DNA from 2 places in the Pantoea sp. X-Soil-OKNW-556 genome. Region 1 is predicted to be linked to the other one. Evidence: predicted binding sites of a transcription regulator. Region 1 holds the regulator's gene; the other holds the start of a gene.
The links. The regulator Fur, encoded in region 1, represses iron uptake genes when iron is present. The targets are predictions, from matches to a motif close to ATAATAATGAGAACNACTATCAA.

Region 2: a site for Fur is predicted at 3,649-3,671, ahead of AC6I8T_RS08280 (TonB-dependent siderophore receptor). Genes of this name have one in related genera too.

Annotation. Positions count from the first base shown of each region.
Region 1 is NZ_AP035990.1:1,263,121-1,268,259, reverse strand. Features, by position in the region: gene ybfF (esterase) at 1-693, shown strand, start outside; gene ybfE (LexA regulated protein) at 862-1,137, shown strand; gene fldA (flavodoxin FldA) at 1,266-1,796, shown strand; gene fur (ferric iron uptake transcriptional regulator) at 2,153-2,599, shown strand; gene AC6I8T_RS05730 (hypothetical protein) at 2,657-3,052, opposite strand; gene glnS (glutamine--tRNA ligase) at 3,288-4,955, opposite strand; gene nagE (N-acetylglucosamine-specific PTS transporter subunit IIBC) at 5,107-5,139, opposite strand, start outside.
Region 2 is NZ_AP035990.1:1,782,718-1,787,856, forward strand. Features, by position in the region: gene AC6I8T_RS08270 (AraC family transcriptional regulator) at 1-497, shown strand, start outside; gene AC6I8T_RS08275 (oxidoreductase) at 637-1,467, shown strand; gene AC6I8T_RS08280 (TonB-dependent siderophore receptor) at 1,510-3,609, opposite strand; gene AC6I8T_RS08285 (IS4 family transposase) at 3,766-5,073, opposite strand.

The DNA of each region.
Region 1 (5,139 bases):
CTGTTTGGCAGCCTGGATAACCTTGGCGTGCTGGCGCGTGGCCTGCGCGATGCCCGTCCCACCTTGCAGGTGGATGTACGCAATCACGGTCTGTCCGCGCGCAGCGACGAGATGAACTATGCGGCGATGGCGCAAGATATCGTTGACACTCTTGACGCCCACGGCCTCGATCGTGTTGGCGTAATCGGCCATTCGATGGGTGGCAAAATTGCCATGACGTTAAGTGCCATTGCGCCGGAACGCATTGAAAAGCTGGTGATGATTGATATCGCGCCGGTGGATTATCAGACACGCCGCCATGATGAGATTTTTGCTGCTATCCGTGCCGTAAGCGCCGCGGGTGTGACACGTCGCGGTGAAGCCGCCGAGGTGATGCACACCCTGTTGGAAGAAGAAGGGGTCATTCAGTTCATTCTGAAATCGTTCCAGGATGGCGAATGGCGCTTTAATGTGCCGGTGCTGTGGGATAATTACGCCACCATTTCCGGCTGGAATGAGGTTCCTGCATGGCCACATCCGGCGCTGTTTATTCGCGGGAGCGAATCGCCTTATCTGGACAATCAACATCGTGATGCGTTGCTGCGCCAGTTTCCACAGGCGCATGCGCATGTCATCAGTGGTGCCGGTCACTGGGTCCATGCTGAAAAACCTGAGGCGGTTTTGCGCGCAGTTCGCCGCTTTTTTGTACTGTAAAAGCAAAAGCTTGCCGCAAAACGTTTAAGGTTGGCGTCGCAAGGAGTGCTGGAGTATGATGTCGCGCTAAAAATTTGCCGCGGATGATTTTTTCACCGTGGCTGGGCCGATAATGTATAAATTGCGCAGCGCCTTTCCGCCGTTCGCGCCCACTCAGTTTTACAAAAAATGGCAAAAGAACAAACTGACCGCACCACGCTCGATCTCTTCGCTGATGAGCGACGTCCCGGTCGCCCCAAAACCAGTCCGCTAACGCGTGACGAACAGTTGCGCATTAACAAGCGCAACCAGCTAAAACGCGACAAAGTGCGTGGTTTACGTCGCGTGGAGCTAAAAATGAGCAGTGAAGCGGTTGACGCGCTTAATACTCTGGCAGAGCAGCAGAACATCAGCCGTAGCGAATTGATTGAACAAATGCTGCTGGCGCAACTCAAACTGTCGTAACACACGCAGACCGCACGCAGGAACACAAAGTCTCGGCTTTACAAGTTCCGCCACTTTGCCCGGTCTGCTATCATTCGCTTAACTGTGCATTCAACCCATATATCAGGATTTAAGAGGTTACTTAACTCATGGCAATCGTAGGCATTTTCTTCGGCAGCGATACCGGCAATACTGAAAACATTGCAAAAATGATCCAGAAACAACTGGGTAAAGATGTGGCCGAAGTGCATGACATTGCCAAGAGCACCAAAGAAGATCTCGAAGCATTCGATATCCTGCTGCTGGGCATTCCGACCTGGTACTACGGCGAAGCGCAATGTGACTGGGATGATTTCTTCCCGACTCTGGAAGAAATTGATTTCAATGGCAAATTAGTCGCGCTGTTTGGCTGCGGTGACCAGGAAGATTACGCTGAATACTTCTGTGATGCTATGGGCACCATCCGCGATATCATCGAGCCAAACGGCGCGGTGATTGTGGGACACTGGCCGACCGAAGGCTACCATTTCGAAGCCTCGAAAGGTCTGGCAGATGACAAACACTTCCTCGGTCTGGCGATCGATGAAGATCGTCAGCCTGAACTGACCAACGAACGTGTTGATAAATGGGTGAAACAGATTTTCGATGAGCTGCAACTGAAAGAGATCATTGAAGCCTGATCCCCTGCCCTCCTCAATGTGGGCGCTGGCTCACATTGAGTTAAAGGAATTTCCTATAAAAATAATAGCTACTGTTTTTTAACTTTTTCCCGCAAATCTGTAGAATACCCGTAACGGTCATCCGCTTATTCCTCTGGCATCAGAATGAGGCTGAGTGAAATGGAAACAAAGACCTGCACGATCCCCGCCGGCGTTAGTGACATTTCTCCTTACAGCCACTGGTGATTTTCAGGACATTGCCTTGGTTTTCATTTCACTGCTTGAGTTCTATAATGAGACGCAAATGAGAATGCGCGTGATCGACATTCAAGGCCCTGCGCCGCAAGTGACTAGCTAAGTAACAGGACAATATCCGCATGACTGACAACAACTCCGCATTGAAGAAGGCTGGCCTGAAAGTCACGCTCCCCAGACTGAAAATTCTGGAAGTGCTTCAGGAACCCGAATGCCATCACGTCAGCGCGGAAGATTTGTACAAACGCCTGATCGACATGGGCGAAGAGATTGGTCTGGCAACGGTTTATCGCGTTCTTAACCAGTTTGATGACGCGGGAATCGTGACCCGCCATAACTTCGAGGGTGGTAAATCCGTCTTTGAACTGACGCAACAGCATCACCATGACCACCTGATCTGCCTGGATTGTGGCAAAGTGATCGAATTCAGCGATGAATCCATTGAAACCCGTCAGCGCGAAATCGCCACACGTCACGGTATCAAGTTGACTAACCACAGTCTGTACTTGTACGGCCACTGTGCGTTGGGAGACTGCCGCGAAGACGAGACGCTCCACGACAAGCAATAAAATGTGCTATGCAGTATAAAAAAACCGGTGCCTGGCACCGGTTTTTTTATGGCTGCTTCACTGCACCAGCGTTTCCTGTAAATAACGCCAGCGCGGAATTGAGGTACTGCAATCCAGCACCGCCAGTGAGATGCGGCTCTGGTTAGTGCCGTTCATCATTTGCAATTCGCGATACTGAATCGTCACTTCCTTGCTTTGTTGCGAGATGATGGCATGTTCGCTGGTGGCGATACGCATCCCTTCACGTTGACCACGCAGTTGACGGAACAGCACTTCCGTCGCATTGAAATCCAGTTGCTTGCCCTGCGGTGTCACCATTTTGAAATCCGGGTGAAAGTGCGAAAGGAACAATTCAATGCTGTCGTCGGTGCTATCCGACTGATTAAAAATACGTTCGATAAGTTGATGTAATACCACTACGCTGTGTTTGGCTTCCTGAGCGAGACTTGTCATTTTTTTTCCTTTATAACCCGCGGAGCAACGTCTGAGAGCGCATAGCCTACCTGAAAAAAAGTTTTTAACACTCGTAAATTGATTAATTATGTTAAAGTCAGATTAGTTGCAAATCCCGGTAACAAGCACGTTTCGCAAGCCACAGAATAAAAGATGGCTAAACTCAAATTACAGCCAATAAAAAAGGGCGATTTCTCGCCCTTTTATCAGGATATGGGGAAAACGACAAAAAGGATTAATCGCCGATTTTCGCCCAGGTATCACGCAAACCGACAGTACGGTTGAATACCAGCTTAGAAGGCTGCGAATAAACGCTATCTGCGCAAAAATAACCTTCACGTTCAAATTGATACGGCGCAAGCGCTACTGCATCACGCAGACCCGGCTCAACAAAACCTTGTTTGATTTCCAGCGAGTTCGGGTTGATGGTGGTGAGGAAATCCTCTGCCGCACCTGGGTTCGGTACACTGAACAGACGGTCGTACAGACGGAATTCCGCAGGCAGCGCATGGATCGCCGAAACCCAGTGGATCACACCTTTCACTTTACGGCCATCAGCCGGATCTTTGCTCAGGGTATCGACGTCACAGGTACAATAGATGCAGGTGATATTGCCTTCATCATCTTTCGCTACGCGCTCGGCACGGATCACATAAGCATTACGCAGACGGACCTCTTTACCCAGCACCAGACGTTTGTACTGCTTGTTGGCTTCCTCACGGAAATCAGCGCGATCGATCCACACCTCACGACTGAACGGAACCTCACGCGTGCCCATTTCCGGTTTGTTCGGATGGTTCGGCATGGTGATGATCTCTTCATGACCCGCAGGCAGGTTCTCAATCACCACTTTCAGCGGATCCAGCACCGCCATAGCACGCGGCGCATTCTCGTTGAGATCGTCACGGATACATGACTCCAGCGAGGCCATCTCAACGATGTTGTCCTGTTTCGTCACACCAATTCGCAGGCAGAATTCACGAATCGAGGCTGCGCTGTAACCACGACGGCGCAAACCGGACACGGTCAGCATACGCGGGTCATCCCAGCCTTCTACCACCTTTTCACTCACCAGCTGAGTCAGTTTACGCTTCGACATCACCGCGTATTCCAGATTCAGACGTGAGAATTCATACTGACGCGGGTGAACCGGAATGCTGATGTTGTCCAGCACCCAATCGTACAGGCGACGGTTATCCTGGAACTCCAGCGTACACAGTGAATGGGTAATGCCTTCCAGTGCGTCGGAGATGCAGTGGGTAAAATCGTACATCGGGTAGATGCACCATTTGTTACCAGTCTGGTGATGCTCAGCAAATTTAATGCGATACAGCACCGGATCGCGCATCACGATAAAGTTTGATGCCATATCGATTTTGGCACGCAGGCAAGCCTTGCCCTCTTCGAAGCCACCGGCGCGCATTTTTTCAAACAGCGCCAGGTTCTCTTCCGGTGTGCGATCGCGGAACGGGCTGTTTTTACCCGGGGCAGTCAGGGTGCCACGGTATTCGCGAATCTCTTCCGGCGAAAGCTCATCCACATAGGCCAGGCCTTTGTTGATCAGTTCGACCGCATAGTTGTACAGCTGGTCGAAATAGTTCGAGGAGTAACAAACGTCTCCGCTCCATTCAAAGCCCAGCCATTGCACGTCGCGCTTGATGGACTCGACGAACTCCATATCTTCTTTCACCGGGTTGGTGTCGTCGAAGCGCAGATTGCACTGTCCCTGGTAATCTTGTGCGATACCAAAATTCAGACAGATCGATTTCGCATGGCCAATATGCAGGTAACCATTGGGCTCAGGCGGGAAACGGGTATGCACGCTGTTGTGCTTACCGCTCGCCAAATCTTCGTCGATAATCTGACGAATAAAGTTCGTTGGGCGGGCTTCAGCCTCACTCATCTCAAAATCCTCAAATACAATACGGGTGATTTGTCCTGGAAAGTAACGGAGTATGATCCACAAAGCGCAGAAGGGAAACAACCGTTTGTTGGTCGTTTTAAAACAAAAAAGGCAGGAATCGCTTCCTGCCTTTGGGGTTTATCACAAGGGTTTAGCCTTTAACCTCGTACAAACGGGTTTCACC
Region 2 (5,139 bases), 520 kb from region 1:
CAGGCCATAACATCCGCGGTTTCGAGCACTTCTTTGGCACTGCGGTGCAGCAGGGCAAACACCCCACCATTGCCTTTGCTGCGGAAGATGCGTTACGTCCTTTTCTGACCGTCAATGACGGCATGTGGCGGGTATTCGAGCCGGATTTGCGCCGTCGATTGAGTGAGCTCGATATGACGGCCACGGCGACCGAGCGAGTGCGCGCTGTGCTGCTGGAACTGTTACCTGGCAATACGGCCACCATTGATAATGTCGCTGCGCGTCTGTGTATCAGTGCGCGGACCTTGCAGCGCCGCCTTGAGACAGAAGGCGAGAGTTTTCGTGCGCTGGTGAATATGACCCGCGAAAGCCTCGCTCGTCATTATCTCAGCAACACCACCCTCTCCAGTGAAGAGATCGCTTTTCTACTCGGCTTTGAAGACCCCAACTCTTTTTACCGTGCATTCCACGGCTGGACCGGGCAGACGCCTGATGGTGTCCGTAGTGCGATGCGTTGAGTAAAGCCTGGCGCTTTTTGCAAGCAATCTGGCGCTTTTCGCCAGAGAAATGCCTTCACCCATTACCTACACTCTCCCGCTAACAAAGTGGCTAATCCTGGCCGCTTGGCTCTTGCGTTTTCGTTTAAGGAAATCTGTTATGACCACCAAAGTTGCTCTCGTCACAGGCGCTTCTTCCGGTATTGGTGCAGCGACCGCGCATCGTCTCAAAGCCCTGGGTTTCACGGTATATGCTGCCGCGCGCCGTGTTGAACGGATGCAAAATCTGGCCGATAGCGGTGTTCATGTCCTGGCAATGGATGTGACCGATGATGCATCGATGCAGGCGGGTATCGCCCGGATCATCGCCAGGTCAGGACGTATTGACGTGTTGGTGAATAATGCCGGTTATGGCTCGTACGGCGCGGTGGAAGATGTGCCGTTGGACGAGGCGCGCGTGCAATTTGAGGTCAATGTGTTCGGTGCCGCGCGCTTATGTCAGTTGGTGCTGCCGTACATGCGGGCGCAGCGATCGGGCACCATCGTGAATATCAGTTCTATGGGGGGCAAACTCCATACGCCACTCGGTGCCTGGTATCATGGCACCAAGTTCGCACTGGAGGCCATCAGCGACTGTCTGCGCATGGAAGTGCAACCTTTCGGCATCGACGTAGTGGTGGTTGAACCGGGGGGAATTCGCACTGAGTGGGCCGATATTGCCGCCGACAAGTTGCGCGAGGTTTCTGGCCAGGGAGCTTATGCCGGGCAGGCGAAGTCGATGGCCGAATCGATGGGTGGGGAGGCGGGCCGTAAACGTCTGTCTCCGCCAACGCTGATCGCCGACACCATTGCCAGAGCGGTAAAGGCACGCCGCCCCAAAACGCGCTACGCCGTCGGTTTCGGTGCCAGACCGTTGCTCTTCCTGCGTCGCTGGTTATCTGACCGTGCGTTTGACCGCTTAATGCGTCTGGCAACCGGGGTATCGCGCTGATTCAGACCGCATCTGATGATTTCAGCAGATGCGGTCGGGGCATCAGAAATCGTACCCGATGGTCGCTGTCACGGTGCGTTCCGCGCCGCGGTAGCAATAACCGGTGCCATAGCAGGCGGCGAGATATTTACGATCGGTCAGGTTATTACCACTGACCTGCAACCATGCACCTTTCAGGCTGCTGTTCCACGCGGCCAAATCGGCACGTAATGACGCATCAAACAAGGTCACCGAAGGCAAACGCGTGGTGTTTTCGTTATCCGCCCACTGCTTACCAATGTACCGCACGCCAGCTCCGGCACTCAGACCGTAGTCGAACTGATAATGACCCCAGAATGACGCCATGCTGTTGGGGGTGACATACGGAGTATGGCCGTCGTTGCCATCAACAGAATCTTTAAAGCGCAGATGGTTCAGCGTATACCCGGCGATGGTGCTGAAGCGTGGCGTAATCTGGTTACGTGCTTCCAGCTCGATACCCTGTGAATGGACCTTGCCCGATGGCGTATAGGTGCCGGAAATCACATCACGGTTGGCAACATCATTCTGCGTCAGGTCGTACACCGCAATCGAATACATATCGCGTGTGCCAACCGGCTGATACTTCACGCCGGCCTCGTATTGTTCAGAGGTCGTCGGTTTTAGCTGGTTGCCGTAGGGGTCGGTCAGAGAAGCAGGGGTGATGGCCTGGCTCCAGCTGACATACGGGGAGAGTCCATTATCGAAGGCGTACAGCAGGGCGGCACGGCCACTAACGTGATCATCCTGGCGGCGGCTGGTGCCATTTTCTGAAACGATGCGGTCATAGCGGCCAGACAGATCAAGGTGCCAGCGGTCCAGTTGCAGTTCATCCTGCAAATACAAACCGGTTTGATAGTAACGACGCGTCTCAGCTGTCCAGTCGTAGTCCGGCATGCTGCCCACTGCGACGCCGGTCCACGGATTGAGTGAGCTGGCGTAGCCGCTGGCGCTGAGAATATCGTTCTTATAACGATGATATTCCGCCCCGAGAGTGACGCGGTGTTGTACCGCACCGGTGGTGAAATCCGCCTGCAACTGATTATCGGTTGCCCAGGCTGACAGCGACGAACGCTCGCCAGAATAATAGCGCGTCAGCAGGTCCGGGTTAGTTGCATCCCAGCCAATCTGGTAGACCTGATCCAGATCGACATTCGAGTGGCTGTAGCTGCCGGTGGAGTGCACTGACCACACTTCATTGAAACGATGGGAAAAGTCGTAGCTGTAGATCTGCTGATGACGTTTGAACTGATCAAGCGCGCTATCGCCTTCATAAAAACTGTCGCTCAGTTTGCGGCCATTGTGACTGTAGAGCGTACCTTCGGCAGGCACCGAACCATGATAGCCGCCTGACGGATCTTTTTGCAGATAAGCGCGCAGGATCAGGCTGGTATCGTCATTGGGTTGCCACATCAGCTGCGGCGAAATGGCGTATTTCTCTTCGCGAGTATGGTCGTATTGCGTGTCGCTGTTGCGGGTAATGCCGGTCAGGCGAAATGCCCACTGATCGTTAATCGCGTTGGTGTAATCAAAGGCCGCGCTGTTGGTCGCGTTGGTACCGGTCGACAGGCGGAAATGTCCCTCTTCAGCGAATTGCGGTCGTTTACTCACCATATTCACCAGGCCGCCGGGCACCGTCTGGCCATATAACGCCGACGAGGGGCCTTTAATAATATCAATGCGATCCAGGAACCAGGGATCCACTTGCAGGATATTAAAGCTGCCGCCATCGCTCATGACGCGCAGGCCATCAAGGAAGGTGTTATCGACATCACCGCCGTGGAAGCCACGCAGCGAGATGGTGTCGTAACGGGTTGCTGCGCCGCCAAAGTTGGTAAACACGCCAGGGGTGTAATTCAGCGCCTGGTTAAGATCGGTCGCGCCCTGATCTTCCATCTGCTGGCGCGTCACCACCGAAATGGACTGCGGCGTGGTGATCAGCGGCTGGTCGGTTTTACTTGCGCCGCTACTGCGTGTCGCCAGATAGCCTTGCGTGGGGGAGGTGGCGCTCTCCTGCGGTTGTGCGGTGACCACCAGCGTATCTTCAGCAAAACTGATGCCGGGTAACGCCAGGGCCAGTGCGCACAGCACGCGGCAACGATTGAGGGTAAACAGGCAGGTCATCTTAGTTCCTTCGAAAGAAATGAGATAATAGAAATCGTTATAAGAGTGAGAATTATTATCTTTTCGATAAAGGCGTTTCAAGATGTAAATGAGGGTTTGATTAACCGGGCATTGCGTAGCGGCGCGATTTATCGCGTAATGCTTGTCAGTTAAGCCTCAGTCATGCCGGAACGCATAGCGTTTCGGCCTCTTTTTTACCGCCCGTGGATAATGCCTCTGCCTTCGCTTCGGAAGCACGAAGCTTCCTGCCATCTCCATTATTTCATTTATTATTCGCGGGATTTTTCCCGGTGCTACGGCGGGCAGGATGCTTAGCTGGCCCGTCAGATAAAGCGCGGCCTGCTTAAAGCCCATCTGATAAGGTTCCACATTCTTCAGGCTGTAAGCCATCTGCGCCATCATAAAGCGCAGGAGATTGTACGCCAGTGCAACGCCCCATAACTCCTGTCTCACCAGCTCCGGTTTTTTACTTCTCAGCGTCAGTTCATTGTTCAGTAGATGCTGTTTCATCTCCCGGAAGCCATGCTCGATTTCCCAGCGATACCCGTAAAGCTCAACGATATCCGCCTTCGGATAACGACGCGCATCGCACATCGAGGTCAGGATTTGTACTGTTTTCCCGTTAACCTGCTTGCTTATCAGCCGCGCCGTCAGTGTCTCCGGCGCATCTTTCCATTTTTTGCGCGCCTGCCACGACAGGTCGAACTCTACCAGCTCGTGGCCTTTGTCCAGCTTTTTCAGAACCCGGTACTTTGCATCTTTACGCAATGGAAGCATCCAGTGTCGCCCTGTCCCGGATGTCTGCCAGTAGTGCAGCAGGCCGAGCGCATAGAAGCCTTTATCCAGTATAGTCAGTGAGTTATCGGGAGTCTGTTTCACCAGCCCGGCGGCAAGGTCAACTTCGCTGGTTTCTGTCACACTGCCAAAACTCACACCTGACAGCAGATGGCTGGTCACTTCCATCTGGCAGACCATGCGTAACTGCGGCCAGTCAGAGCGGCTGTGTATATTTGCCGTTCGTCCAAAAGCGGCATCGTTTTCCGGCGTATCGGGCGCACGCCATAGCGTGCCATCGACGGCCAGCAGGGTCAGACCATTCCAGTTCGACAAGGGTGTTTTGTCGAACCAGAGCTGGCGGGACTTCTCAAAAACCAGACGAACAACATCTTCACCGAGTCGCTGACGCGCCTGCACCACGGCGCTGGGCGCGACAAAAGGACGTTTACCCGGTAACACGATATCCAGATGAGAAACAATCTGGTTCATGGAAAGCGAACGAAACAGGGACATGCCGGTAACAGCCCAGACCATCATATCCATTGGGAGGCGGCGTTTTCGCAGAGTCACGACACCGGTATCAACCAGACATTCATCAATGAGTTCGGGTGAGAGCAGATCGGAAAGCGCAGAAAATTCTTTCGGCGTAAAGTTCAGGACGGTATCGAGAGCCTGGCTGAGTAACATAAAAAAATCCGTAATCCCCGGGAGATTACAGATTTTTGCAGAACTACAGGATCGTTCAATCGATCA